2 regions of the Janthinobacterium sp. P210005 genome follow, and region 1 is predicted to be linked to the other one. Evidence: predicted binding sites of a transcription regulator. Region 1 holds the regulator's gene; the other holds the start of a gene.

Evidence for each region. The regulator sigma-54, encoded in region 1, starts transcription at its own class of promoters, with help from an activator protein. The targets are predictions, from matches to a motif close to TGGCANGNAANCTGCTTT.
Region 2: adh (aldehyde dehydrogenase) is a predicted target of sigma-54. The motif match lies at 10,873-10,890, and genes of this name have one in related genera.

The regions. Positions count from the first base shown of each region.
Region 1 is NZ_JAZARC010000002.1:190,131-204,831, forward strand. It holds gene VPH40_RS10840 (PTS sugar transporter subunit IIA) at 12-494, shown strand; gene hprK (HPr(Ser) kinase/phosphatase) at 531-1,466, shown strand; gene rapZ (RNase adapter RapZ) at 1,687-2,550, shown strand; gene VPH40_RS10855 (enoyl-CoA hydratase/isomerase family protein) at 2,551-3,636, opposite strand; gene hpf (ribosome hibernation-promoting factor, HPF/YfiA family) at 3,765-4,127, opposite strand; gene VPH40_RS10865 (RNA polymerase factor sigma-54) at 4,197-5,675, opposite strand; gene lptB (LPS export ABC transporter ATP-binding protein) at 5,680-6,435, opposite strand; gene lptA (lipopolysaccharide transport periplasmic protein LptA) at 6,435-7,016, opposite strand; gene lptC (LPS export ABC transporter periplasmic protein LptC) at 7,042-7,653, opposite strand; gene VPH40_RS10885 (KdsC family phosphatase) at 7,696-8,229, opposite strand; gene VPH40_RS10890 (KpsF/GutQ family sugar-phosphate isomerase) at 8,229-9,263, opposite strand; gene VPH40_RS10895 (cation:proton antiporter domain-containing protein) at 9,348-11,327, shown strand; gene VPH40_RS10900 (GGDEF domain-containing protein) at 11,328-12,488, opposite strand; gene VPH40_RS10905 (MOSC domain-containing protein) at 12,523-13,374, opposite strand; gene VPH40_RS10910 (type II asparaginase) at 13,503-14,597, opposite strand.
Region 2 is NZ_JAZARC010000010.1:1,335-16,035, forward strand. It holds gene rtcR (RNA repair transcriptional activator RtcR) at 1-1,474, opposite strand, end outside; gene VPH40_RS27775 (vWA domain-containing protein) at 1,681-3,252, shown strand; gene VPH40_RS27780 (RtcB family protein) at 3,526-4,761, shown strand; gene rtcA (RNA 3'-terminal phosphate cyclase) at 4,778-5,797, shown strand; gene pedF (cytochrome c-550 PedF) at 5,928-6,413, shown strand; gene VPH40_RS27795 (substrate-binding periplasmic protein) at 6,439-7,272, shown strand; gene VPH40_RS27800 (TonB-dependent receptor family protein) at 7,332-9,470, opposite strand; gene VPH40_RS27805 (beta-propeller fold lactonase family protein) at 9,675-10,631, shown strand; gene adh (aldehyde dehydrogenase) at 10,976-12,496, shown strand; gene VPH40_RS27815 (DUF779 domain-containing protein) at 12,552-12,941, shown strand; gene VPH40_RS27820 (PQQ-dependent methanol/ethanol family dehydrogenase) at 12,991-14,701, shown strand, end outside.

The DNA.
Region 1 (14,701 bases):
CATTGAGTGTCATGACTAATCTTAGCAAAATATTATCCCTCGAGAACGTCCTGCTGGACCTGGAAGTCTCCAGTAAAAAGCGCGCCTTCGAGCAAGCCGGCCTGATCTTCGAAAACAATTACGGCATCGCCCGCTCTACCGTCTCGGACAATCTGTTTGCCCGCGAACGCCTGGGCTCGACCGGTCTGGGCCATGGCGTGGCCGTGCCGCATGGCAGGGTCAAGGGCAGCAAAACCTTGAAAGCGCCGCTGGGCGCCTTCGTGCGCCTGGCCGAGCCGATTCCATTCGAATCGCCCGATGGCAAGCCCGTCAATCTGCTGTTTTTCCTGCTGATTCCAGATCATGTCACCCAGCAACATCTGGAAATCCTGTCGGAAATCGCCGAAATGTTTTCCGACGACGCCTTCCGCACGGCCTTGGCCACGGATCCGGAACCGAAATCCGTGCATTCGCGCATCGTCAATTGGCAACCCAGTCTGCAAGCGGCAGGTTAAACTTCAGGTATTCCTCCACTCCTGAAGAAGACTGCCATGTTGCAAACGCCGCTGACGATACAACGCCTGTACGACGATAATCGTGAAAGTCTGCAACTGGGCTGGTTCGCCGGCTTCCCCGGCGGCGAGCGCCTGATCTCGGGCGACGTCTCGTCGGCCGCCGACCAGGTGGGCCACTTGAACCTGATCCATCCGGGCCGCATCCAGGTCTTCGGCCACCAGGAAATCAATTATTACCAACGCCTGAAGGTCAACACGCGCACCCACGTGATCGGCGAACTGATCGCCGGCGGTCCGCCCGCGCTGATCATCGCGCAAGGGCTGGAAACGCCGCCCGACATCCTCGCCATCTGCGACGAGCAAAACATTCCCCTGTTCTCCACCCCGCTGCCGGCCGCGCAAGTGATCGACTTCCTGCGCGTCTACCTGTCGAAAAAACTGGCGCAGCGCATCATCATGCATGGCGTGTTCATGGACGTGCTGGGCGTGGGCGTGCTGATCACGGGCGACTCGGGCTTGGGCAAGAGCGAACTGGGGCTGGAACTGATCTCGCGCAGCCACGGCCTGGTGGCCGACGACGCCGTCGAATTTTCGCGCATCGCGCCCAACATGATCGAAGGCCGCTGCCCGCCCCTGCTGCAAAACCTGCTGGAAGTGCGGGGACTGGGCTTGCTCGATATCAAGGCCATCTTTGGCGAAACGGCCGTGCGCCGCAAGATGCGCCTGAAGCTGATCGTGCACCTCGTGCGCCGCAACGCGCTGGAAGAAGAAGTCGAGCGCCTGCCATTCCTGTTCCCCACGGAAGACGTGCTGGGCTTGCCCGTACGCAAGGTGGTCATCCCCGTCGCCGCCGGCCGCAACATCGCCGTGCTGCTGGAAGCGGCCGTGCGCAATACGATTTTGCAACTGCGCGGCATCGATACCTTGCAGGAGTTCATGGAACGGCAGAGATTAGCAATGAGTGGCGACTAGTCTGCAGTGGAGTTCACCCTTGCAAGGGCGAACCGTTGCGCAGGCACGCAGCAGTGCTGCGTGAATTCCCTGCTTCACCAACGACTTGCCATGAGTGGCGACTAGCGTTGCAAGAAGCACGCCCTCTTTTGTTTAACCAATACTACAGTCCAAATTGCAATAATTTGTAAAGATAGTTGCCTTGGGAGCGGAGCGCCGGTCTTTATTGTATGATCGGGTTATGCATATCGTCCTTATCACCGGAATATCCGGCTCCGGTAAATCCGTCGCGCTCAATGTGCTGGAAGATACCGGTTACTATTGTGTCGACAACCTGCCACCGGCCTTGCTGCCCAGCCTGGTGCAGACCCTGCTCGACGAAGGTACACCGCAACTGGCCGTCGCCGTCGATGCGCGCAGCGCCGAGTCGCTGACCAGCCTGCCACACAATGTGGCCCTGCTGCGCGACCAGGGACACGACGTCAAGGTCATGTTCCTGACAGCCACCACGCATTCGCTGGTGGCCCGCTTCTCGGAAACGCGGCGCAGCCATCCGCTGTCGCACGAATTGCGGCCGAACCAGAATCCGGCCAGCCGCCGCACCCTGATCGAGTGCATTTCGGAAGAGCGCGAACGCCTGTCGACCATCGAACAGCTGGGCCATGTGATCGACACGTCGGAACTGAGCGCCAACAAGCTGCGTGCCTGGATCAAGGATATCGTCGCCTCCGAACGCGCGCCGCTGACCCTGTTCTTCGAATCGTTCGCCTTCAAGCTGGGCGTGCCGCTGGACGCCGATTTCGTCTTCGACGTGCGGGCCTTGCCGAACCCCTATTACGACCTGGCCTTGCGCCCCCTCGATGGACGCGACGCACCCGTGATCGCCTTCCTCGACGCGCAGCCCAGCGCGCTGGAACTGCTGGCCGACATCCGCGCCTTCATCGAGAAATGGTTGCCGTCATTCAAGTCCGACAACCGCAGCTACCTGACGGTAGCCCTCGGTTGCACGGGCGGCCAGCACCGCTCCGTGTACATGGCGGAGCGGCTGGCGCAATATTTCGGCCCCAACGAGCGTGTGGTACTGCGCCACCGCGAGCGCAGCTAGTTAATCGAGGTGGCGCAGCGGATGCGCCGCGGCCGGCCAGACGGGCGTAAAGAAGCGCGCCACCATGGCCGCGTCGACTTCGTCCAGGCTGGCGGGGTTCCAGCGAGGGGCATTGTCCTTGTCGACCACCAGCGCGCGCACGCCCTCGAGCACTTCGCCATGTTCGAAATTGTGGCGTACGACTGTGCGCTCCAGGCGCAGGCAATCGGCCACGCCCAGGTGGGCGCCCCGCTGCAGCAATTCCAGGGTCACCGACATCATCAAGGGCGAACGCAGGCGCATGGCCGCCAGCGCCTTGGCGGCGAACGCACTGTCGTCCTGCGCCAGCGAAGCCATGATGGCCGCCACGGAGCCGGCGCTGAAATGGCGGTCCAGCGCTGCGCGCGCCGTGGCCAGGGGAGAAACGCCTGCCTCGGCCTGGAATGGTGCCGCCAGCGCCTTGATGGCCACCGGCAAGGCCTCGCCCGGCGTCGATTCAAACAGGTCCAGCAGCGCCCCTATCTGCGCTTCGGGCAGGCAGACATCGGCCAGGCCCGTGTACAGGGCGTCGGCCGCGTTGATCGTCAAGCCCGTCAAGCCCAGGTACAGGCCCAGTTGGCCGGCCAGGCGGGACAGGAAATAACTGCCGCCCACGTCCGGGAACAGGCCGATATTGACTTCCGGCATGGCCATGCGCGTGCGGCCCGTCACGATGCGCAAGCGGTTGCCTGGCCCGGCTTGCGCCACGCCCATGCCGCCGCCCATCACCACGCCATCCATCACGGCGATATACGGTTTCGGGTAAAAATGAATTAAATGATTTAAAGCATATTCTTCCGTAAAGAAATCTTCCAACAGGGCGCTGCCGCCTTGCGGCGTGGCCAGACCCGCATCGTAAAAGAAACGGATGTCGCCGCCGGCGCACAGGGCTTTGTCGCTGCTGGAGCGGATCACGACGGCGTCCACCTGCGGATCGTCGCGCCAGGCCAGCAGGGCCGCGCTCAGGGCACGCACCATCTCCAGCGACAGGGAATTCAAGGCTTTCGGACGGTCGAGCACGATGTGCCCGGTGCGGTTGCGGATGGAAGTCTGGACGAAGTCGCTCATGGCAGGCAGGAAAGAAGTGAAAGTGCGAATATTCTAATGCCTGCGCGGGGAACATTGCGTTCCGCTGGGCGCAAAAAAGGGCGCAATGTGCGCCCTTAGTTGATCACAACTGCTGGAAGCGGGTGGCCTTAGACGGCGACGACGGCTTCTTCCTCGGAGTTGTCTGGCAGATGCTTGATCGCCTCTTTACCGTGCCCTTGCACTTTGGTTTTGTATTTCATCACTTGCCTATCGAGCTTGTCGATCAGCGTATCGATCGCGGCGTACAGGTCGTGCGCCAAGCTTTCCACATAGACAGTCTTGCCGCTCAAACGCAGGTTGACTTCAGCCTTTTGACGTTTTTCTTTCTCTTTGAGGTTATCCACGGTCAGAATCACGGCGATATCGATGACTTGATCGAAATGACGTTTCACGCGCTCCAGCTTCGTTTGTACGTATTCACGGATGGCTGGTGTCACTTCGAGATGATGTCCGCTGATGGTGAGATTCATACACACTCCTAAAGATGATCGGGTTCGTGCGGTCCATCCTATCCGGCCCGCAGAGGAACCGAAAAAAACTTACAAACACTTACGCAGGCTCACTGGCGGAATTTTTAATGCTTCCCGGTATTTGGCAACAGTACGTCGCGCAATCACCATGCCTTGTTCCCCCAGCATGTCCGCAATCTTACTGTCGGATAAAGGATTTTTAGGGTCTTCTGCTCCTGTCAGTTGCACGATCAATGCCCGTATCGCCGTCGATGACGCTTCGCCCCCCGCTTCGGTGGCGACGTGGCTACCAAAGAAATATTTCAACTCGAACATGCCGTGCGGGGTCAGCATGTACTTTTGAGTTGTTACCCGCGAGATAGTACTCTCGTGTAAACCCAGTGTATCAGCTATTTCACGGAGCACAAGGGGGCGCATGGCAACGGCCCCATGCGAGAAAAAGTTCTTTTGTCTTTCTACTATCGCCTGTGCCACGCGCAGGATCGTGTCGAAGCGCTGGCGCATGTTCTTGATCAGCCACTTGGCCTCCTGCAACTGTGCGCCCATGGCGCCCTCCCCCTTGCCCTGCTTGAGCAAGTTGGCGTACATGGCGTTGACGCGCAGGCGCGGCATGACGTCGTTGTTCAAGGTCACTTGCCAGCCATTGCGCGCGCGCTTGACGACGACGTCGGGCACCACGTAATCGGAAACGTCCGAGGCGAACACGGCGCCCGGATGCGGATTGCACTGGCGAATCACCGTCTGCGCTTCGCGCAAGTCTTCATCGTCGCAATCGAGGGCTTTTTTCAGCTTGTTGAAATCGCGCTGGGCAAACCAGGCCAGGTGCTTTTCCACGATCACGAGGGCCATGCGCCGCGTCACCATGGCGATGTGCGGCAAGCGCTTGATTTGCAGAGCCAGGCATTCGGACGCGTTGCGCGCGCCCACGCCCGGCGGATCGAAACTTTGCAGCAGCGACAAGGCCGTGCGCATCTCGTCGGCGTCGATTTCCAGCTCTTCCGGCAGGCGCGCCAGGATGTCGTCGAGCGACTCTTCCAGGTAGCCATTGTCGTCGAGCGCGTCGATGATCAGCTCGACCAGCGCGCGGTCGCGCAATTCGAGCACCGTCACGCGCATCTGCTCCATCAGGTGTTCGCGCAGAGTGCAGTGATGGGCCTCCAATTGCGGACGCGAATCTTCGTCGTCGGGCGCCTTGCCCCGGCTCGCCTCACTCCAGTCGCTGTCGCCGCCATCCGCGGCGGCCGGGCTGTCGCCCCCCTCGCCGTCAAACGCTTCCGCTTCGGCCGGCGCTACGGGCGCCTCCTGGCCTGGTGGCTGGGGCGGCGCTTCGGCCGGTGCGGCCGTGGAGCTCAAGGCCCCGTCGGACAGCAGGCGCAGCGAGCGGTCGAGCGGATCATCGAGGCGTTCGAGCAAGGGATTGTCCGTCAGCAATTGCTCGAGTTCCTGGTGCAATTCCAGAGTAGACAATTGCAACAGGCGTATCGATTGCTGCAACTGCGGCGTCAGTGCCAGGTGCTGCGAAGTGCGCAGCTGCAATGATTGTTTCATTGGCTTACATGCGGAAGTGTTCGCCCAGATAGACCCGGCGTACCGACTCGTTCGCAATGATGTCGTCGGGGCGTCCCGACGCCAGCACCGAGCCCTGGTTGATGATGTAGGCGCGGTCGCAAATACCCAGCGTCTCACGCACATTATGATCGGTGATCAGCACGCCGATATTGCGCTCCTTCAAGAAACGCACGATGCGCTGGATCTCGATCACGGCGATCGGATCGACGCCGGCGAACGGCTCGTCGAGCAGCACGAAACGGGGATCGGTGGCCAGCGCGCGGGCGATTTCCACGCGGCGGCGTTCGCCACCGGACAGGGACAGCGCCTGGTTCTCGCGCAGCTTTTCAATCTGCAAGTCGGCCAGCAATTTATCCAGCCGCTCCTCGATCTCGGCCTTCGTCAGCGGGCGGCCTTCGACGGTCTGGATTTCCAGCACGGCGCGGATATTGTCTTCCACCGTCAGCTTGCGGAAGACGGACGCTTCCTGCGGCAGGTAGGACAGGCCCATCTGCGCACGGCGGTGGATCGGCAGGCTGGAGATATCCACGCCGCTGATATCGATGCTGCCACCATCGGACGGCACCAGGCCGACGATCATGTAGAACGAGGTGGTCTTGCCGGCGCCGTTCGGGCCCAGCAAGCCCACCACTTCGCCGCATTCGACTTGCAGCGAAACATCATGCACGACTTGCCGCTTGCCATAGGTTTTTTGCAGCCCGCGAACGATCAGGGTGCTGCCGCAACGTGTATTTTCCATTATTTCTTTCCTGGCGCGGGCGTGGCCGGCGCTTTCTCCGCTGCCGGCGCCTTGGTCTTCGGCTGGATCACCATGCGCACGCTGCCGCCATCGGCGGTGCTGGTGCCGCTGTTGGAATTTTCCATCGCAAATTCTTCCTTGCGGCTGTCATACGAGATGAAAGCGCCATTGGCCACATCGGTGACTTTCGCGCCTTCCAGGCGCGTCAGCTTGGCTCTGGAAAACAGTTTCACCACTTCCGTCTTGTTGTCGTATTCCACGCGCTCCGCTTCGCCTTCGACCCACAGGTCGCCCGCGCCATCACGCTTCTGGCGGAAGGTCGCAAGCTTGCCGGGATCGGCCCAGAAGGTGATGAACTGGTAGCCTTGCGGGTCTTCCGTGATCAGGGCCCGGCCCGCCTTCATGGTCAGGGTCCCCTTGACCAGCACGACGTCGCCCGTCAGGGTGCGCACCTGCTTGACGTCATCGACGTGGCCGCTGCGTGCCGTGATGACGGCTTCCTTCTCGGAATCGGCCTTCTCGGCATGCGCCGCGCCCATGATGGCCAGCGAAAATACGGTCAACAGCAAGATGTTCTTCATAGTATGGTTTCCTTGTTTCATTCTGTCATTTTGCCGCCGCGGCCGGGCGCGGTTTCGGCGGGAGGACCATGCGCAGCGCATTCTGCACTTCCACCACGCCGGTGGCGTTATTCGCCTTCATGCCGACGCCATTGATGCGCGAGGCGCCCGTCAGGATATCGACAGGCACGTCCGTTTCCATTCTTTCCTCGTCCGGGAACACCGTCAGCGCTTCCGTCTTGACCGTCAGGTTCTGCGCCTTCGGACTGGCCACGCGGTCGATCACGACCTTGCGGTGCAGTTGCAGCCGGGTATTGTCCTGGTCGATATGCGCCAATTCCGCATTCATGTTCATCGGCGGCATGCCTGGCGTGAGCTTGCGCACGAAGGGCTGGTCGATATCGGACGAATCGTCCAGCGGATAATGCGTGAGCTTGGTGCCCGACACGATATAGCTGGGCTTGCCCGTCAAGTCCATGCGCACCATGCTGAAATTGGTGATGAAATAGTCGGGTTCATCCAGATGCTTGCTGGCCGTGATGTCCTGGCCATTCTTGTTCATCACCTCGAGCAGCCAAAAGCTGCCCAGCGCGACGACAACCGCGCCCAGCACGGTAAAAATCATGCGCCAGCGATGGGCGCCTCCTGGCTTACGCATAGGGCTTCACTCTTTCAAAGGTCACTGGCGAGGCGGCGCGCCTCACTCCAGGAACGGCGCCATGACGCGCGCATAGTTGTCCTGGGCGCGCAGCAGGAATTCGCAGATCTCGCGCACCGCGCCGCGGCCGCCGCCAGCCTGCGTCACATGGTGCGCCAGGCCCTGCGCCTCCGGACGCCCGCCCGGCACGCTGACGGCAAAGCCCACGCGCTTCAGGATGGGCGCGTCGATGACGTCGTCGCCGATATAGCCGCATTGCTCTTCCGTCAAGCCCGTCAGCGCCAGCAATTCGCGAAACGGCGTCAGCTTGTCGTGGCCGCCCTGGTGCACATGGGTAATGCCCAGGTCTTGCGCGCGGCGCGCCGTGATGGCCGAGCGGCGCGCGCTGATGATGGCCGTCTGCACGCCCGATTCCTGCAGCAGCTTGATGCCCAGGCCATCATACACATTAAACGTTTTCATCATCTCGCCGTCCGGGCCGAAATGCAGGCTGCCGTCGGTGAGCACGCCATCGACGTCAAAGATCATCAGTTTGACCTTGGCCGCCCGCGCCAGGTTGTCCGCCACGCTGTCCATCAGATCACCTTCGCTTGCGTCAGATCATGGATATGCAGCGCGCCCACCAGCTTGCCGTCGGCATCGACGACCAGCATCTGGTTGATGCGGAACTGCTCCATCACGGCCACGGCATCGACGGCCAGGCGTTCGGGCGCGATGCTGCGCGGCTGCGCATGCATGACGTCGCGGATCGCCACTTGCGTGAAATCCTGCACGCGCTCAAACATGCGGCGCAGATCGCCATCCGTAAACACGCCCACGGGACGGTTGTCCGCGTCGACGACGGCCGTCATGCCCATGCCTTTCTTCGTCATTTCCTCCAGCGCCTGCAGCAAGGAAGCGTCCACGGGCACCTTGGGTACGCGTTCGCCGCTGCGCATGACGTCATGCACGTGCGTGAGCAAACGGCGGCCCAGGGCGCCGCCCGGGTGCGAGCGGGCGAAATCTTCTTCCTTGAAGCCGCGCAAGTCGAGCAAGGCCACGGCGATCGCGTCGCCCAGGGCCAGGGTGACGGTGGTGCTGGCCGTCGGCGCCAGGTTCAGCGGACAGGCTTCTTTCTCAACAGAAATATCCAGGTGCACGTCGGCCAATTGCGCCAGGCTCGAATTGGGCTTGCCCGTCATGGAAATCAGCACGCCGCCCATGCGCTTGACGACGGGCATGATGGCCATCAGTTCCGATGATTCGCCGGAGTACGATATGGCAATAAAAGCATCGTCCGACGTGACCATGCCCAGGTCGCCATGGGCCGCTTCGGCCGGATGCACGAACAGGGCCGGCGTGCCGGTGGAAGCGAGGGTGGCGGCAATCTTGCGCGCGATATGGCCGGACTTGCCGATGCCGGAGACGACGACTCTTCCCTTGCATTGCAGCAACATCGCCACGGCGCGGCCGACGCTGTCGTCCGTGGCCAGGCGCGCATGCAGCGCAACGATGGCGTCGGACTCGATCTGCAAGGTGGTGCGGGCCAGCACGACAGCGCGCTCGGTCGTCGCTTGCATGTCAATTCGATCAAAAGCTTTCAGCATTGTTTTTTCATGGGTTACACTCATGCCCAAAGTATAAACGAATTAGGAAAGCAAAAAACTTGCCAGTCACAACAAACAACGATTTCCATTGACCGTACCGGGCAACCCATGTTTTCCTCGCTTGAACTGACCCTGATGTTACTCGGCAGCGCCGTGCTGGGCGTGGTCGCTTTCAGAATGTTGCATTTGCCGCCCATGCTGGGTTACCTGGCCGTCGGCATCGTCATCGGCCCCCACGCGCTGGGCCTGGCGGCGGAAAACGAGGCCAGCCACACCCTGGCCGAGTTCGGCGTCGTCTTCCTGATGTTTTCCATCGGGCTCGAATTTTCTCTACCCAAGTTCCTCGCCATGCGGCGCATCGTCTTCGGCCTCGGCATGGCGCAGGTGGTCACCACCATCATCGCCACCGTCGTCTTCGGCTGGTTTGTCGCCCGCTACCTGTCCGCCTACATCCACCTGAGCTGGCAAGCCGCGTTCGCCCTGGGCGGCGCGCTGGCCATGTCGTCGACGGCCATCGTCTCGAAAATGCTCACGGAGCGGCTGGAACTGGAAAGCGAACACGGCCGCAAGATCATCGGCATCCTGCTGTTCCAGGACCTGGCCGTCGTGCCCCTGCTGATCCTGATTCCCGCCCTCACCCGCGATTCGGACAACCTGGCCGAAACCCTGGCCTGGGCAGGCGGCAAGGCCCTGGTGGCGCTCATTTTGCTGCTGTTCATCGGCCAGAAGATGGTGCGCGGCTGGTTGACCATCGTCGCCAAGCGCCGCTCGCAAGAGTTGTTCATGCTCAACCTGCTGCTGATTACCCTGGGGGCGGCGTGGATCACGGAACGGGCAGGATTGTCGCTGGCCCTGGGGGCCTTTGTTGCCGGCATGCTCATTTCCGAGACGGAATTCAAGCACCAGGTGGAAGAGGATATCAAGCCCTTCCGCGACGTGCTGCTGGGCCTATTCTTCATCACCGTCGGCATGCTGCTCAATATCCGCGTGGTGCTCGACAACTGGTGGCTCGTGCTGCTCTTGCTGTGCGGCCCCGTGCTGCTGAAATTCGCCCTGATCGCGGGCCTGGCCCGGCTGTTCGGCTCCAGCAACGGCGTAGCCTTGCGCACGGGGCTGGGCCTGGCGCAGGCTGGCGAATTCGGCTTTGTGCTGCTGAACCTGGCAGGCGGCATCAAGCTGATGGACCCGTTCGTCGTGCAGGTGGTGCTGGCGTCGATGGTGCTGTCGATGCTGGTGGCGCCCTTCCTCATCGCCAAGTCCGACGCCATCGTCATGAAACTGGCGGCCAACGACTGGATGATGCAATCCTTGGCGTTGACGAAGATCGCCACGCGCACCATGGCGTCGCAGAAACACGTGCTGATTGCCGGCTTCGGACGCAGCGGGCAAAGCCTGGCCACCCTGCTGGCGGAAGAAAAGATCGAATACCACGCGCTGGACCTGGACCCGGAACGGGTGCAGGAAGCGCAGCTGGCCGGCGCGCATGTCTCGTACGGCGACGCGGGCCGGCGCGAAAGCCTGGTGGCGGCCGGTATCTACCGGGCCAGCGCCGTGGTAATCACGTACGCCAACACGCCTTCGGCACTGAAATTATTGCATTTACTCAACGAAATGGCGCCCACCTTGCCCGTCATCGTGCGCAGCCACGACGATACCGACCTCGACCAGCTGAAGAAGGCAGGCGCGGCCGAAGTGGTGCCGGAATTGATGGAAGGCAGCCTGATGCTCGCTTCGCACGCGCTGATCATGATGGGCGTGCCCCTGCGCCGCGTGGTGCACCGCGTGCAGGCCGCGCGCGAGGAGCGTTATGCCTCGCTGCGCGGCTATTTCCACGGTTCCAGCGATGCGGGCGACGATGCCGAGCTGGAACGCCTGCATACGGTCACCGTCAGCGACGGCGCGCATTGCGTGGACTTGCCCTTGAGTGCGATCGACGTGGCCGGCTGCGGCGCGTTTGTCACGGCCATCCGCCGCGGCCGCGGCCGCCTCGACGTCACCCCCGAGACGCAGCTGGCCAGCGGCGACGTGGTGGTGCTGCGCGGCACGGCCGACGCCGTGGCCAAAGCAGAAACATTACTATTGAAATAACTATTCGGACGGTGCCTGCCAGCTGATGACCTTGTTACGGCCATCGGCCTTGGCCTGGTACAGGGCCTGATCGGCGTGCGCCACCAGTTGCTGCGCCACCGTTTCGATCGGTAGCAGCGCCGCGTCCGCTTCCAGGCTGGCCACGCCGATCGAGACGCTGACCCACGCTTGCGCGCTGCCCGGCAAGTCGAACATGGTGCCGGCGATGCTGGCGCGGATGCGTTCGGCAACGAACGTCGCACTGTCGAGGTCGGCGTCGATCAGCAGCACGACGAATTCCTCGCCGCCGAAGCGGCCCAGCGCATCGGAACGGCGCAATTCCGTGCGGATGCGCGTGGCCACTTCGCGCAGCACTTCATCGCCACCCTGGTGGCCATAGGTGTCATTGACCAGCTTGAAATGGTCGATATCGATATACATGCATGAAATGCAATAATTCTGGCGCCGCGCGCGGGCGATTTCTTCCAGCAGCCGGCGGTCGATATAACGGCGGTTGTAGACGCCCGTCAAGGAATCGGTCAAGCCGATGTATTTCAGCATTTCATTGCTGATCACGTTTTCCAGGCAAATGGCGATGATGGATGCCATGTGCTTGATGAAATCCGTGCCCAGCACGGGCGTAAAGCGCGTCACGTCGCTGCTGGCCAGGTTCAGGCTGCCGATCAGGCGCTTGTTGCGCAGCAAGGGCACCAGGGCCACGCTGCGCAAGGGCGAACCGATGCCCGGGAAACGCGGGCCATGCACGGCGGCATCAAAGGCGCCCAGCAGCGGCAGCGGCGGCAAGGCCGCTTCGCCCTCGGCCACGGGTACCGACGGGGCAAAGCCCAGCTCCGCCACGGCATGTACGAACAGCAACTGCGGGAAGGCGCTGAAATCGACGCCCAGCTTTTCCATCACCAGCACGATATCGTCATCCTCGTCGAGCAGGCTCAAAGTGACGCCGTCGAGGTCGGAAATCACGGGCAAGGTGCGGAAAATGGTGCCGATCAGCTCGGGAAACGTGGACGCGCCGACGATTTCCAGATCAAACGCCTGGTGGCGGCACATGATGTCGTGGTTGCGCTCGACCTGTTCCAACAGGAAAGCCATGCGCGCCCGCAAGGCCTGGTTTTCGGCTTCGAGGCTGGCAATGCGCGGGTCCGGCGGTATTGCTTGATTCATAGAAACCTTAAACCCTTCTGTGCGGGCGCCATGCTTAAAATGCCAGTTCGAAACCGATGTCCTGCCCCACTACGATACGCTCATCGCCGCCTTCGGTGACGATGGCGTTCATGCCGAAGCAGATGGCGCCGTCAAGCTCGGGCTTGGCGCGGTAGCCATGCATGACGTCGAGCGGGTCCGGTCCGGGCACGCCCGTGGCCTGGTCCACCGACGGAATCGGGCAGCGCGAGCACGGCTTGACGGGTTTTAACACGGTTGCGCCGAATTGCAGGAAGTCGGCGTAGTCTTCCTCGAAGGCGCCGATATCGCCGATGACGAGATTGGGACGGAAACGGTTCATCGGCAAGGCCTCGCGGCCGGCGACGCGCAGCTTGTCATTGACGTCGGCTAGCGAGGCGCTGCCGGCGATCAGCACCGGATAGCCATCGGCAAACATGGTCGAGGCGGCCACGCCATCCGTCCACTTCGTGCTGGTGGCGCGCACCACGTCCGGGTGAAAGCGCACGAGGCGGCACGGCACGCCGATGGCGTTGGTAAACCAGGTGGCCGTGACGTCGTCGCAATCGTAGGCGCGCACGGTATCGTCCCACACTTGCACGTCCAGCATGGGCGCCAGTTGCGGATGCGGCAAGCCCAGCTCGATTTCCAGCCGCAACATGCCCGGCGCGCGCAATTCCAGGGTGGTGGCCTTGATGGACGGCACGATCAGCGCCATGCGCGGATGTTCGCGCTGCGTCAGGAAACGGCCGTGCTCGTCCACCACCATCCATTCGCGGTCGAACACGTATTCGCTCATCAGCCCTGAGCGCGTCAGGACCGCCTCACGCAAATGGATGCCGGCGCACGATTTGATCGGATACAGGATGATGTCGGACAGGATAGCCATGGACAGGGGAGAAGGAACAGTGTTGCTGCTTCAGCCAGGAAGTTATTCAAAAACGAAGTATGGCAGCAAAGCGGGCAAGCGTAAATCCGCCAAGCCCAGCCGCAGTGGCCGGGCCGGCGTGACGGCGATCAATACGTGTAGAAAATACGCTGGATTTCTTGCGTACTATTGGTTTTGGTCAAGGCCAGCATCAGCAGGATACGGGCTTTTTGCGGGTTCAGGGTGTCGGATACGACACTGTCGAGTTCATCGTCGTTGGCTTCGCCATTGCGCGCCACGATGCCCTGGCCGACGCGGCTCGAACGCACGATCAGCACGCCCTTCTGGCGCGCTTCCACCAGGGCCGGCTTCATTTGCGCGGCCACGCTGCCATCGCCCACGCCCGCGTGGATGATGCCCTTGGCGCCGGCGGCGATGAAGGCGTCCATGCCGACGCGGTTCATGTTGGCGTAGCCGTAGACGATGTCCACTTGCGGCAAGGCATCGAGCTTGCTGATGTCAAATTCCGACTCCAGCGTGTGCTTGCGCGTCGACTGGCGGTAGAAAAAGGCCTTGCTGCCCTGGATGTAGCCGAGCATGCCCAGTTCCGGCGACTTGAAGGTGTCCGTGGTCGATGTATTGGTTTTGGTCACTTCGCGCGCGGCGTTGATCTGGTCGTTCAAGGCCACCAAGACGCCCTTGCCTACGGCTTCCTTGCTGCCCGCCAGCATCACGGCGTTGTATAGGTTGATGGGGCCGTCAGCCGAGATGGCCGTCGATGGACGCATGGCGCCCACCACCACCACCGGTTTATGGCTCTTCACGGTCAGGTTCAGGAAGTACGCCGTTTCCTCGATGGTGTCGGTGCCGTGCGTGACGACCACGCCATCGACATCGCTCGAGGCCAGCAGCACGTTGATGCGCTTGGCCAGGGCCAGCCAGTGGCTATTGCCCATGCTTTCGCTGGCGATCTGGAACACTTGCTCGCCTTTCACGTTCGCCACTTTTTTCAATTCCGGCACGGCCGCGATCAGGCGCTCGACACCCACGGTAGCCGAGGTGTAGCCGACGGTGGTGGTGCTGTCGGCGCCGCTGCCGGCGATGGTGCCGCCCGTGGCCAGGATCACCACATTCGGCAATTTGACGGCCGCCTGCTGCGCGCGCGCGGGGGAAGCGGCGATAAAGCCCATCAGCATGGTAGCCAGCATCAGCTGTGCACAAGAATGGAATTTGCGTGAAAACATGGTGCTCCCGTGAGGTGTACTGTCAAAAATAACAAAGTCGTGTGCAAATTATATGTCATCCATGCCGGGGCAAATCCCGAATTCATGCGTATCGCGCAAACGTG
Region 2 (14,701 bases), on a different contig from region 1:
ATTGCCGGCAAATCTTGATCACTGCCTGCAACTGCAGCGCATCAAACAGGTCGAGCTGCGCGGCTACCTCGCTTCCCATGATATCGGCTAGGTCGATTTCCGTGCCGCTGGCAGGCTTGTCATGATGCTGCCACATCCGCTTCAAGCGCCGGATTTCCTCATCGACAACACCATCCGTGATGCGGCCCGCTTCCGACAGGGTGGCCAGGCGCGTGACAGCGGCGGATAAATCGCGGAAATTGCCCTTCCATGCCGAGGTGGGCAGGGTGGCGAAACGCATGAAACGCTCGTGTGCCTCCTTGTTGAAGCGCACGCGTTCGCCCGTTTCCGCGCTGTATTGTGTCAGCAGGTATTCCAGGTTCGGTTCGATGTCTTCCGGCCGCTGCGCCAGCCCCGGCAATTCGTACGTCCACAGGTTGATGCGCGCATACAGGTCTTCGCGGAAGCGGCCGGCCATCACTTCTTTGCCCAGGTCGCGGTTGGTGCCCGCGATCAGCTGGAAGTCGCTCTGTACCTCCGTATCGGCGCCGACGGGAAAGAAGCGCTTTTCTTCAATGGCTTTCAGCAGCATCGCCTGCTCGTCGAGCCCCAGTTCACCGATTTCATCGAGAAACAACAAGCCCTTGTGCGCGCTGCGCAGCAAGCCTGGCCGATCCGAGCCTGCGCCTGTGAAGGAACCCTTGATATGGCCGAACAAGGTGGAGGCTGCGCCATCGCCATGCAAAGTGGCGCAATTGAGGTCGATGAATTTTCCATCGATCTGGTGGCGCGATTTTTTCAGTTCATACACGCGGCGCGCGAGGAAGGATTTGCCGGCACCGGTAGGTCCCATCAGCAGCATGGGAGCTTTCGATTTGATGGCGACGCGCTCGATTTCATCGATCATGCCGTTGTATTTCGCATTGCGCGTGGCGATGCCGGACTTCAGGAAGGTCACACCTTCGGCCTGCTCGCGCGTAAAACGCTGGGCGATCTGGTCGTAGCGCGACAGATCGAGGTCGATCAATGCGTAGCTGCCGGGATTGCCGGTGGCCTGGCGCTTCGGCGGCGACGTTTGCACGAGGCGGCCGGGAAAATAGCGCGCTTCCGTCATCAGGAACATACATATCTGCACCACGTGGCTGCCGGTGGTGATATGAATCCAATAGTCTTCCTTGTCCGGATCGAAGGGGTAGCTATTGGCAAAGTCGTAGAGCGCACCATACACATTTTCGAAGTCCCAGGCATCGCTGATAGGCAGTTCATGGGAGATCAGCCTGGTTTCGGGCGAGACGCTGGCAATATCCTGCGACACCTGGCGTACCAGGTTGTCGAACTGGCTACCCGCGTACAGCAACTCGAAGCGGTCGATGATCTTGTCCTCGTGCTGGGTCAGGGCGATGCTGGGACGCCACTTTTCCCAGCGTGCAGCTCCCCTGCCATTGTCGAGCTGCGTGCCGAGAAAGCCGATGACGACGGTGCGTTTTGCTTGCATATATGGGATAAAAATTTATCTGAAAAGATAATTGTATTCCAAATTTCAGTGACAGGGATATTTTCAATGAACAGCTTGTATTTAAATATTATTTAATAAAATCAATGAGTTATCGTAATTTTTGAGGAAATATTGAAAGCTGGCACAGCGCTTGCAATAGAGGAGATACCAACGAGATAAACGTAGAGAGCAGAGAGGAACGAAAAATGACCAACGCCCAGTTATTCCAGAGCGCGCAACAGACAGCAACCATGCCAGCGGCGCTGGCACGCAATGCCGAAGGCGCATCCGCTTACGCGCTGACGCCCCGGCATCAGCTGGCGCAATACGCGGCCACCGGCTGCCTGAATACGACGTTTTATGCCAGCGCCGAAGCGCAACTGGCGAAAGTACGCGAGCTGTGCCAGGCGGTCGAGCCGACCTTCATTGCGCAGACGGCCGTGTACTGCCGCGAACGGGGCTACATGAAAGACATGCCGGCCTTGCTGGTGGCCATGCTGGCGGGGCAGGGCGCCGCGGAATGCGCGCCGGCCTTTCAGCGTGTGATTAACAACGGCAAGATGCTGCGTAACTTCGTGCAGATCATGCGCTCGGGGGCAGTGGGCCGCAAGTCGCTGGGATCGCGTCCGAAAAAGCTGGTGCAGGCATGGCTGAACGGCGCGTCGGAGCAGGCATTGCTGGCCGCGGCCGTGGGCAATGCGCCGTCGCTGGGCGACGTGGTCAAGATGGTGCATCCGAAACCGCAGGAAGCGTGGCGCGCGGCCTTCTTCGCCTGGCTGATCGGCAAGCCGTACGATGCCGCGGCCTTGCCGCCGGTGCTGGCCGCGTTCGAAGCTTACAAGCTTGATCCAGCGCAAACGATACCGGACGTGCCCTTCCAGATGCTGACGGCGCTGCCCTTGAGCGCACAGGATTGGGCGCAGATCGCCCGCCAGGGCAGCTGGCAGATGGTGCGCATGAATCTGAATACCTTTGGCCGCCACGGCGTGTATGCGATAGCCGGCATGCCGGAGCTGATCGCCGCCAAGCTGCGCGATCCCGAGGCGATTGGCCGGGCACGGGTGTTTCCGTACCAGCTGATGTCGGCTTGCATGGCGGCCGGCGAGAGCGTGCCGGCCATCGTGCGCGATGCGCTGGAACAGGCGCTGGAAATATCGCTGCTGAACGTGCCGCAGATCGCTGGCAAGGTGGTGGTGTGCCCCGACGTTTCCGGTTCGATGTCCTCGCCCGTCAGCGGTTTTCGCGGCAGCGCCACGTCCAGCGTGCGCTGCATCGATGTGGCGGCGCTGGTGGCGGCGGCCATGTTGCGCAAGAATCCGGATGCCATGGTGCTGCCGTTCGAGCACAGCGTGGTGCAGTGCGGACTCGGCGCGGATGATAGCGTGATGAGCAACGCGGCCAGGCTGGCAGCCATCGGTGGCGGCGGTACCAATTGCAGCGCGCCGCTGCTGCGCATGAACAGCAGGAAGGAGCTGGCCGACCTGGTGATTTATGTGTCCGATAACGAATCGTGGATCGACGCCAAACGCAGCGGCGCCACGGCGACGATGGGACAGTGGAATGTCTTCAAACAGCGCAATCCGCAAGCAAAACTGGTATGCATCGATATTGCGCCGCATGCCACCACGCAGGCGATGGAGCGCGAGGATATTCTGAATATCGGCGGTTTTTCCGACGACGTCTTCAAGATCATCGCCGCCTTTGCCGCCGGCCGGCTGGATCCCGCCCATTGGGTGGGAGAAATCGCCGCCATCGATATCGCGGCACCAGTTTGTTGAAGCAAAGCGCATGAATGCGGACAAGACTACATAAAAGACGTCCTGTCCACGCTTGTCATGCGCCGTAGTACCCCGAATGCCGACAGGATTACATCGATCAGCCGCGTCAGACCGGCCTGGCAGGCGCAGTGCGTCTGCCAGAAATCCTGTCCCCCCCTTGTCGGGTTGTCGTACTGATGAATGCCGATGGAACTACATCCTGGGCCGATACGTCGGCAACTGTTTCACCAACCCTGGTCATCACCCCCTATACAATAGAAGAAGAGAATAGCGATGAAAAACGAAGAATACGAAGTCCTGCATACCGAAGGCAGCCGTCCAGTGAAAATGTGGACGCGTGGCGTGCCTGTCGAAGAAGCGGCTAAAAAACAATTGCGCAACACGGCGACCCTGCCGTTCATTTACAAGCATATCGCCGTCATGCCCGACGTCCACCTGGGTAAGGGCTCGACCATCGGCAGCGTGATTCCCACCCTGGGCGCCGTGATTCCGGCGGCCGTGGGCGTGGATATCGGCTGCGGCATGATGGCGGCGAAAACCACGCTGACGGCGAACGATCTGCCCGATAACCTGGGACCGCTGCGCAGCGCCATCGAACGCGCCATTCCGCACGGGATGTCGCCGAAGACGCGCGGCCACCGCGGCCGCGATGAAGGTTCCTGGCATACGCCGCCCTCGGTGGTCGATGCGGCGTGGCTGCAATTGAAGGATGAATTCGATGCGATTTGCCTGAAAACGCCAAAGCTGAAAAATACGAATAATTACCGCCACCTGGGAACCTTGGGTAGCGGCAACCACTTCGTCGAAGTGTGCCTCGACGAGCAGGGGGCCGTATGGTTCATGCTGCATTCCGGTTCGCGCGGCGTGGGCAATGCCATCGGCACCCATTTCATCGAACTGGCCAAGCAGGATATGCGCACCCACTTCATCAACCTGCCCGACCAGGATTTGGCTTACCTGGCCGAGGGAACGCAGCATTACGACGATTACCTGGAAGCGGTGGGTTGGGCCCAGCGTTTCGCCCGCAACAACCGCGAAGTGATGATGCAGAACCTGATCGCCGCCGTGCGCACGGTCATCCATAAACCGTTCCAGACGCACGTGGAGGCCGTCAACTGTCACCATAACTATGTGCAGAAGGAGCACCACTTCGGCAAGGATGTATTGATCACGCGCAAAGGCGCCGTGTCGGCCCGCGCGGGTGAACTGGGGATCATTCCCGGCTCCATGGGTGCGAAGAGTTTTATCGTGCGCGGCAAGGGCAATGCCGAGAGTTTCCATAGCTGCAGCCACGGCGCGGGACGCACGATGAGCCGCACGGAAGCGAAGCGGCGTTTCAACCTGGATGACCAGATCCGCGCCACGCAAGGCGTGGAATGCCGCAAGGATGAAAACGTGATCGATGAAATCCCGATGGCTTACAAGGATATCGATGCGGTGATGCTGGCACAGCGCGAGCTGGTCGATGTCGTACATATCTTGAAGCAGGTCGTCTGCGTCAAAGGATAAGAGAGAGAAAACAGAGATGATAGAAATAGATGGAGCGCAAGGCGAAGGCGGCGGACAGATTTTACGTTCGGCGCTGAGCCTGTCGATGATCACGGGGCAACCGTTTCGGCTGATTAACATTCGCGCGGGACGGGAAAAGCCCGGCTTGCTGCGCCAGCATCTGCTGGCCGTGCAGGCGACAACCGCCATTTGCGGGGCGCGCACGACGCCGGTGGCGCTGCGCGCGTCGAGTCTGGAATTCGTGCCCGGCCCCCTGCGCGGCGGCGATTACCGCTTTGCCATCGGCAGCGCCGGCAGCTGCACCCTGGTGCTGCAAACCTTGCTGCCGGCCCTGCTGCATGCGGATGGGCCATCCACCGTGCGCATCACTGGCGGCACGCACAATGCCATGGCGCCGCCCGTGCATTTTTTGCAGCGCGCGTATGGCCGCATCCTGCAGCAGATGGGCGCCGAGGTGGAGATCGCGCTGCAACGCTACGGCTTTCATCCTGCGGGCGGCGGCGAGGTGACGGCCACCGTGCAACCGTGCCGGCGCTTGCAGCCGATTCAACTGCTGCAGCGCGGCGAACGGAAGGCGGGGTATGCGGAAAGCGTGGTGGCGGGCGTGCATGTGCAGGTGGCGCAGCGCGAGCTCGAGCGTGTCGCCAGCGGCATGGGCTGGAGCGGCAAGCAGCTGCGCCTCGTCGGCTTGCCGGCGGAGCAGGGACCGGGCAACGTCCTGCTGCTGACCCTGGAGCATGAGCATGTCACGGAAGTATTTACTTCGTTCGGCGAAAAGTCCTTGCTGGCCGAGTCCGTGGCCAAGCGCCTGTTGAACGAGGTGCGCGCCTATCTCAAGACGGACGCGGCCGTCGGCGAGCACCTGGCCGACCAGCTCTTGTTGCCCATGGCGCTGGCGGGTGGCGGTACCTTCAGCTGCAACAAGGTATCGCAGCACGCGCTGACGAATGCGGAGGTGATTGCCCGGTTTTTGCCCGTGCGTATCACTTTCGAGCAGCAGGCGCGAGGCAGCATCTGCACGGTGGCCGCCGCCTGACGCGCGCGGTGACACAACTACGTGTTGCAGCTGTTCCAAATTGATACATGGGCGGCCGGATGTGGGGCATAGACGCATGGCATGGCATTTGCTCTTCTTTGGTATTGACTAAAAAACCAAGGAGACCAGCATGACCTATTCCATTCGTACCCTGCTCGGCGTGGCGGCGGCCGGCGCCGTTGCCCTCACTTCCCTGCTGACCTTGCCGCATGCCTATGCGCACGGCAATGTCACGCCGCAAGGCGTCGATACCACGGGCTTGCCCAAGGTAGGCGACAAGTGGCTCGAGCAAAACCCGTATCGGGGCAACAAACTGGCCTTGACGGTAGGCACATCGGCCTACAACCAGAATTGCGCCCGTTGCCACGGCATCGAAGCCATCTCCGGCGGCATCGCGCCGGACTTGCGCCAGCTGGACCGTGATTGCTTCGGTATCAAGAATGAGACAAAGAAACAGGCGTGCTACAAGGAAACGGACAATTACTACCTGACCACCATCCGCCACGGTAAAGTGCGCAATGGGGCCGTGTACATGCCGCCGTTCGAAGGTGTATTCAACCAGGAAGCCATGTGGGCCATCAAGACCTACTTGGAAACGCGCCGCGAGTCTAATTAAGTCGAACTGATCACGAAGGAGTTCCATGCGTTCATTTCAATTCCGGGGCGCGCGCGCGATGATCTCGCTCGCTTGCCTGGCGCTGTGCGCCGCCGCGCCGGCGCGCGCCGACTGGCAAAAAGTGCAGCAGTCGGGCAGCCTGAAAGTGGCTGTGTACAACGAATTCGCGCCGTTTTCCGACAAGGGTACGGGCATCGATATCGATATTGCCGAAGCGCTGGCGAAAAAGCTGGGGCTGAAACTGAGCTTGCTGCCATTTCCCGCCGGCGAAAATCTCAACGACGATTTGCGCAATATGGTGTGGAAGGGACATTACCTCGGTTATGGCCCCGCCGATGTGATGTTGCATGTGCCGGTCGACAAGAGGTTGATGGCGGACAACGACAAGGTCGAGATCTTCGCGCCATACTACGTGGAAACCGTGCGCCTGGCGCGCAGTGCGCAAGCCGTGCCGCAATTCGATGGCGTCGCCTCGCTGGCCGGCAAGCGCATCGGCGTGGAAAAGGTGTCGATCGCGGCCATGCTGATGCTGGGCGAAGACAATGGCAAGTACCGCGACGATGTGCGCATCTTCGATACGGCCGCCGAAGCCTTGCAGCAATTGCAGGCGGGCAAGCTCGACGCCGTGCTGGCCAACCGTTCGGAAATCGAATCGGTGCTGAAAAGCGATCCCGCTTTCCCCATGAGCGAAGTGGCGTTCGCCCGCCTGCCGCGTGCGGGCTGGGCCGTGGGCCTGGCCGTCAGCCGCCAGCAGCTCGACGTGGCCAAGTTGCTGCAGGCAGCCATGAACGAGATGGCGGCCAGCGGCGAATTGAAAACCATCTTCGAGAAATATGGCGTGAAGGAAGCACGGCCGTAGCAGGCCATGTTGAATGACAATAAAGCCCGCGCATCGGAAGAGGCGCGGGCTTTTTAGTTTTAGAAACTATATTGGGCGCTAACGCCCAGCAACCAATTACGTCCCGGCGCCGCTTCATAGTAGCGCTTGTTGCTATCGCCGACGATGACGGAACCCACGTAGGTCTTGTCGAAAAGATTGTTCAGGCGGGCAAACTCCTTGAAGCGCCAATTGCCCACGTTTTGCCTGGCGTTGAACCGCGCATTGAATACCGTGTAGCCGGGCGCCGGTTTTTCGATGTTGCTGTCTTCCGCGTAGACCTGGTTGCTGGCCACGCTTTCCAGCGCTGCGCCAAAACGGTCGAACGTATCTTTCCAGGCCAGCTCCGCAAACAGGTTGGCGCTGGGTACGCCCGGCAAGCGGCTGCCTTCGCGCACACCGCCAAATGCCTGGTCATACACGGCATGCAGGCTGGTGAGCGCCACTTTGGTCGTGAAGCCATATGGCAGGTTCGAATCCAGCGACACTTCCATGCCCTGGCGCAAGGTTTTACCCCCATTGCGATAGCTGGTGCGCCCGCCGCTGGACTTGTCGACCACTAGTTCGTCGTTGGTCTTGATCTGGAACAAGGCCGCATTCACGTGCGTGTTGTTGGCGATCCTGGCCTTGATACCCGCTTCCAGGTTGGTGCTGGTGGCGGGCTTCAAGTTGAAATTGAAGCCGCCGCCTGTGCCCGAGTAAAACAGTTCATTCAGGGTGGGCGCTTCGAAACCGCGCGCGGCGCTGGCGTAGACGTTGACGTTCGGCGTCAGTTTATACAGCAGGCCCAGCACGGGCGTCGTGTGGCTGAATTCCAGGCTGCCGCTATCGTTGCCGTTGCTGAGGAAATGGTCGTCGACAGCCACTTTCATCTTGCTGTAGCGCACACCTGCGCTGAGCAGCCACGGGCCGCCTTGCCATTCCGCCTGGATATACGGATCGAGGCTGGAGACGACATTCTGCTCGTCGCGGCGCAGCTTGCCTTTTACGCCAAAGCTATTGCCAATGAAATTTTCATAGCCGGTACGGTCGTCGCTGGAGCGGCCATAGTCGATGCCGATAGTCGTGCTCAGCTTGCCTCCGGCCAGCTGGTTCACGTGCAGCCAGTTGGTGTCGATGCCATAGAACTGGCGCTGGAAATCGACCACGCCGCCCGAATGGCTAGGCGGCGCCTGGAATCCCTTTGTAAACGCCTGGTACTGGATCACGTCGCGGTTGCCGCCATACACCATCACGTGCAGTCGGTCATCGCCGAACGATTGTTCATAAGTGGCGCCGATCTGCTGGTGGTCGATGCTCTTGCGCGTGTTGTAGCGCTCGGCCAGGGTACGTTTCGGGTTTTGCGTGTCCGTCGTGTCGATTTCGCCGGCGCGCGGGTCGCGGGCAAACGTGGTCCAGGTGACGCCCAGGGGATCTTGCGTATTGCCTTGATGCAGGCTGTTGGCGACGATGGTCAGCTTGCTGTCCGCGGTGGGCTTGACGGTGATCTTGCCGAACGCCTGTTCGCGCGTGGCGGCGCTGTGGTCGCGGAAGCCGTTCGTGCGGAAGCGCGAGCCGTCGAGCACGTAGCCGATGCCGCCTGCCTGGCCCTGCGCCGTCAAGTCCACCTTGCTGGTGCCGTAGCTGCCGCCCGTCACATTCAGTTCGACGGAAGGGGGATTTTGTCCATCCTTGGAGAACAGCTGGATCACGCCGCCCGAATGGTTGCCGTAGATGGCAGAAAACGGTCCGCGCAGTACTTCGATGCGCTCGGCCGTATCGAGATTGAACGTGGCGGCCTGGCCCTGGCCATCGGGCATGCTGGCGGGAATGCCATCGCTGATCAGCTTGACGCCGCGCACGCCGAAGGCCGAGCGGGCGCCGAAGCCGCGCGACGAGATTTGCAAGTCTTGCGCGTAGTTCTGGCGGTTTTGCACGACCAGGCCCGGCACGGCGGCCAGCGCTTCCGACGCGTTGACGCGGATTTGGCCATCCTGGATGCGCGCGCTGTCGACCACGTCGATGGACGCCGGCACTTCCTGGCTGGGGTGGGCGATGCGGCTGCCGCTGACGACCACCGTATCCATGAGTTGCCCATTGGCCGGGTCAGCTGCCTCGGCGGCAAAGACATGGGGGGCGAGGGTGGCGCTGCCGGCGACAAACAGGCTGGCGATGGTGTTCAGGCGGAAACGATGCTGCATGCGGATTCTCCAATGTGAATAAAAGCCTGCTTGATCGCGTGCGCGGTACAGGTCTGCGTAGGTGTATCAAGCAATATGCCTGCCATGTCTCCATTGGTGGGCTGAAATTATACGCGTGTCAGTGGCACGGCGTTTGCATACGGTAATTGTCAGAGGCGCCGATACGGCGCGCTTTTCCCTCGTTTTGCCATTGAAAAGGTGATTATGCCCAACTTCTTCTCGCGCTTGCGCCAGGTGTGCTGGCTGCTGCCGGCGCTCGCCAGCACCGCTGTCCAGGCCGCTCCCTTTGCCTATGTTCCCAACGAAAAGTCGGGCACCTTGAGCGTGATCGACACGGCGACCGACCAGGTGGTGCGCCAGATCGCCGCAGGCAAGCGTCCGCGCGGCATCGCCGCCGACCCCGCCGGGCGGCAATTGTTTGTCACGGATGCGGCCAGCAGCGCCTTGCTGCTGATCGACAACGCTGGCGGTGCGCCCGTGCGCACGGTGGCGCTGGGCAAGTCGCCCGAAGGCGTCAGCGCCTCGCAAGACGGTAGTCACGTGGCCGTGGCCGTCGAGGAAAACAACAGTGTGGCCTTGCTCGATGGCCAGACGGGCGTCTTGCTCGCCGATATCAAGGTGCAGGGACGCAATCCGGAACACGCCGTCTTCAGCCCGGATGGGCGCTGGCTGCTGGTCAGCGCGGAAGAGGCGGAGCAAGTCGATGTCATTGATGTGGCGCAACGCCGCCAGGTCGCTTCCATCGCCGTGGGATTGCGGCCGCGCGGCATCGGTTTCAGTCCGGACTCGGGCCGCGCCTACGTGGCGTGCGAACTGGTCAATGCGGTCTACGTGATCGACATGGCCGTGCGCAAGGCGATTGCCACCATTCCAGCGGGCAAGAATGCGAATGGCATCGCCGTCCATCCCGGCGGCAAACAGGTGTATGTCTCGAACGGCATCGACGGTACGGTGATGGTGATCGACACGGCCAGCAATCAGGTGACGGCCACGATTGGCGTCGGCAAGCGCCCGTGGAACATGGCCATCACGCCGGACGGCGCCAAGCTGTACGTGGCCAATGGCCGCTCGAACAGCGTGTCCGTCATCGACACGGTCAGCGCGCGCAAGGTGGCCGATATTGCCGTGGGTGAATTGCCATGGGGCGTGGTGATTCGTTGATTCCTTCATGGCACAGGCGCAGGTGTTCCAGTCTGGTACACCTGTTCCATTGTGCAGCGGCGACGGGGCGGCGCAGCAGGGCTGGCCCGGATTGGAACAGGATGCCGCCGCCTTGTTCAAAACGCAAACAGCGCCACGCCCCCACCCAAGTCCGGGGCATGCGCTGAAAAGCAGGCCGGGATTGACGCCACGCCCTTGCAACGAGGGTAAAACCGGCTAAGTTTGTAGTGGGATGGCGAGCTGGCACGGCATTTGCGGAAGACTCCGTGTACTCACCCCATCTGTACCAGGACGTTTGATTTTAATTAAGTATTTCCATTCTAATTAACCCGATAGAGGACGACATGAATCTCGCAGACATCAGCAAACTGGGCGTAGCCAATCCCTTCAAACAACGCTATGACAATTACATCGGCGGCAAATCCGTTGCACCAGTAAAAGGTGAATACTTTCCTAACATCACCCCGATCACGGGCTTGCCGTTTTGCGAAATCGCCCGTTCCACGACGGAAGACGTCGAGCTGGCGCTGGACGCCGCGCACGCCGCCAAGGAGGCATGGGGCAAGACTTCGCCTGCCGAGCGCGCCAATATCCTGAACCGCATCGCCGACCGCATCGAACAGAATCTGAGCCTGATCGCCACGGCGGAAACCATCGACAACGGCAAGCCGATCCGCGAAACGATGAATGCCGACATTCCGCTGGCCATCGACCATTTCCGTTACTTCGCCGGTTGCATCCGCGCCCAGGAAGGTTCCGTCGCGCAAATCGACGCGGAAACCTATGCCTATCACTACCATGAGCCGCTGGGCGTCGTGGGCCAGATCATCCCGTGGAATTTCCCTATCCTGATGGCCGTGTGGAAACTGGCGCCGGCCTTGGCCGCCGGCAATTGCGTCGTCTTGAAACCGGCCGAGCAGACTCCGGCTTCCATCATGGTGTTGATCGAGCTGATCGGCGACCTGCTGCCGCCTGGCGTGCTGAACATCATCAATGGTTTCGGCCTGGAAGCGGGCAAGCCGCTGGCGTCGAGCAAGCGCATCGCCAAGATCGCCTTTACGGGTGAAACGGGCACGGGCCGTTTGATCATGGGCTATGCGGCGCAAAACCTGATTCCCGTCACCCTGGAGCTGGGCGGCAAGTCGCCGAACATCTTCTTTGAAGACGTGATGGATGCCGATGATGAATATTTCGACAAGTGCCTGGAAGGTTTTGCGATGTTTGCGCTGAATCAAGGTGAAGTGTGCACCTGCCCATCGCGCGTGCTGATCCAGGAATCGATCTACGAGAAATTCATCGAACGGGCCTTGAAACGCGTGGCTGCCATCAAGCAGGGCAATCCGCTCGACTCTGCCACCATGATCGGCGCCCAGGCGTCGCAGGAGCAGCTGGAGAAAATCCTGTCCTACCTCGACATCGGCCGCCAGGAAGGCGCGGAAGTGCTGGCCGGTGGCGAGCGCAATACGCAGGCGGGCGACCTGGAAGGCGGCTATTACGTGCGTCCGACCGTGTTTAAGGGCAATAACAAGATGCGCATCTTCCAGGAAGAGATCTTCGGACCGGTCGTGTCCGTGACCACCTTCAAGGATGAGGCCGACGCATTGGCGATTGCCAACGATACCTTGTACGGCCTGGGCGCCGGCCTGTGGACGCGCGACGGTTCGCGCGCCTTCCGCATGGGACGCGCCATCCAGGCGGGCCGCGTGTGGACCAATTGCTACCACCTGTATCCGGCCCACGCCGCGTTCGGCGGCTACAAGCAATCGGGTATCGGCCGCGAAAACCACAAGATGATGCTCGACCACTATCAGCAAACGAAGAACTTGCTGGTGAGCTATAGCCCGAAAGCGCTGGGCTTCTTCTAAACCGGCAACGGGCGCCGCGCTTGCAGTCCAGGCGCGGCGCGCAGAAAGGGATGCCATGAGTGCAGCAATTGCCCGGGTGGTCGCCACCGATGCGGCGCTGGAAATGATGGACAAGTTGCGCCAGCGTCACGGCCCGCTGATGTTTTTCCAGTCGGGCGGCTGCTGCGACGGCAGTGCGCCCATGTGCTACGCGCTGGGCGAGTTCGATGTCAGCGATACCGACATTTATCTCGGCAATTTGAATGGCACACCGTTCTACATGGGACTCGAGCAATTCGAGTACTGGGAGCATACCCAGTTGATTATCGATGTGGTCGATGGCAATGGCGGCATGTTTTCACTCGACAACGGCACGGGCAAGCGCTTTTTGACGCGCTCGCGCCTGTTCACCGATGAAGAGTGCGCGCTGTTGCATGCCCAGCCGCATGAGCACCGCAAGACTTGATACACACATACTAATAAAACAGAGGGAGATGATTGTGCAGAAAAAAATCATGGGGATACTCATCGGTTTGGGTTTGGCATCGCTGGCCCAGGCGGCCGACGTGGGCAATGTCACCAATGCCATGCTCGACAGCACGGCGAAGAATCCGGCCAGCGTCCTGTCGTTTGGCATGGGTACGCAAGGCCAGCGCTATTCGCCGTTGACGCAGATCAATGACAAGACCGTGGCCAAGCTGGTGCCGGCGTGGTCGTTTTCGTTCGGCGGCGAAAAGCAGCGGGGCCAGGAATCGCAGCCGTTGATTCACAACGGCAAGATGTTCGTCACGGCATCGTATTCGCGCATCTTTGCCGTCGACTTGAAAACGGGCGCCAAGCTGTGGAAATATGAGCATCGCTTGCCGGACGGCATCATGCCGTGCTGCGACGTGGTCAACCGCGGTGCGGCCCTGTATGGCAATCTGGTGATTTTCGGTACCCTGGACGCCTACCTGGTGGCGCTGGACCAGAACACGGGCAAGATCGTCTGGAAAGAAAAAGTGGCCGATTACGCGGCCGGCTACTCGATGACGGCCGCGCCGCTGATCGCCGAAGGCTTGCTGCTGACGGGCGTGTCGGGCGGGGAATTCGGCATCGTCGGCCGGGTGGAAGCGCGCAATCCGATGACGGGCGACCTCGTGTGGAGCCGTCCGACGGTAGAGGGCCATATGGGTCACCGCTACGACAAGGACGGCAAGGCCATCGACAACGGCGTGTCCGGCACGGCGAACAAGACGTGGCCGGGCGACCTATGGAAAACGGGCGGCGCCTCGACCTGGATGGGCGGCACCTACGATCCGCAAACCAAGCTCGCCTACTTTGGCACGGGCAACCCGGCGCCGTGGAACAGCCACTTGCGTCCCGGCGACAACCTGTACTCGTCATCCACCGTGGCGCTGGACGTCAAAACGGGCCAGATCAAGTGGGCGTATCAGAACACGCCGAACGATGCCTGGGATTTCGATGGCGCCAACGAGTTCGTCACCTTTGACATGGATGGCAAGCGCTATGGCGGCAAGGCCGACCGTAACGGCTTCTTCTATGTGATCGACGCCAACACGGGCAAACTGCAGAACGCCTTTCCATTCGTGAAGAAAATCACCTGGGCCAGCAGCATCGACCTGAAGACGGGCCGGCCGAATTTCATTGCCGCCGGCCGCCCTGGCGACCCGACCAAGGGAGAGGAAGGCAAGAAGGGTACGACCGTGTTTGCCGCGCCCGCTTTCCTCGGCGCCAAAAACCAGATGCCGATGGCGTACTCGCCGCAAACCAAGCTGTTCTACGTTCCCGCGAATGAATGGGGCATGGATATCTGGAACGAGCCGATCAGCTACAAGAAGGGCGGCGCCTTCCTCGGCGCGGGGTTCACCATCAAGCCATTGTTTGACGACTACATCGGCGCCATGCGCGCCGTCGATCCGAAGACGGGCAAGATCGTCTGGGAAATCAAGAACAACGCGCCGCTGTGGGGTGGCGTGATGAGTACGGCCGGCAACCTGGTGTTCTACGGCACGCCGGAAGGCTTCCTGAAAGCCGTCGACGCGAAGACGGGCAAGGAATTGTGGAAATTCCAGACGGGCTCCGGCGTCGTGGCGCCGCCCGTCACCTGGCAGGATGGCGACACGCAATATGTGGCCGTCGTTTCCGGCTGGGGTGGCGCCGTGCCGCTGTGGGGCGGCGAGGTGGCGAAGAAGGTCAACTTCCTGGAACAGGGCGGTTCCGTGT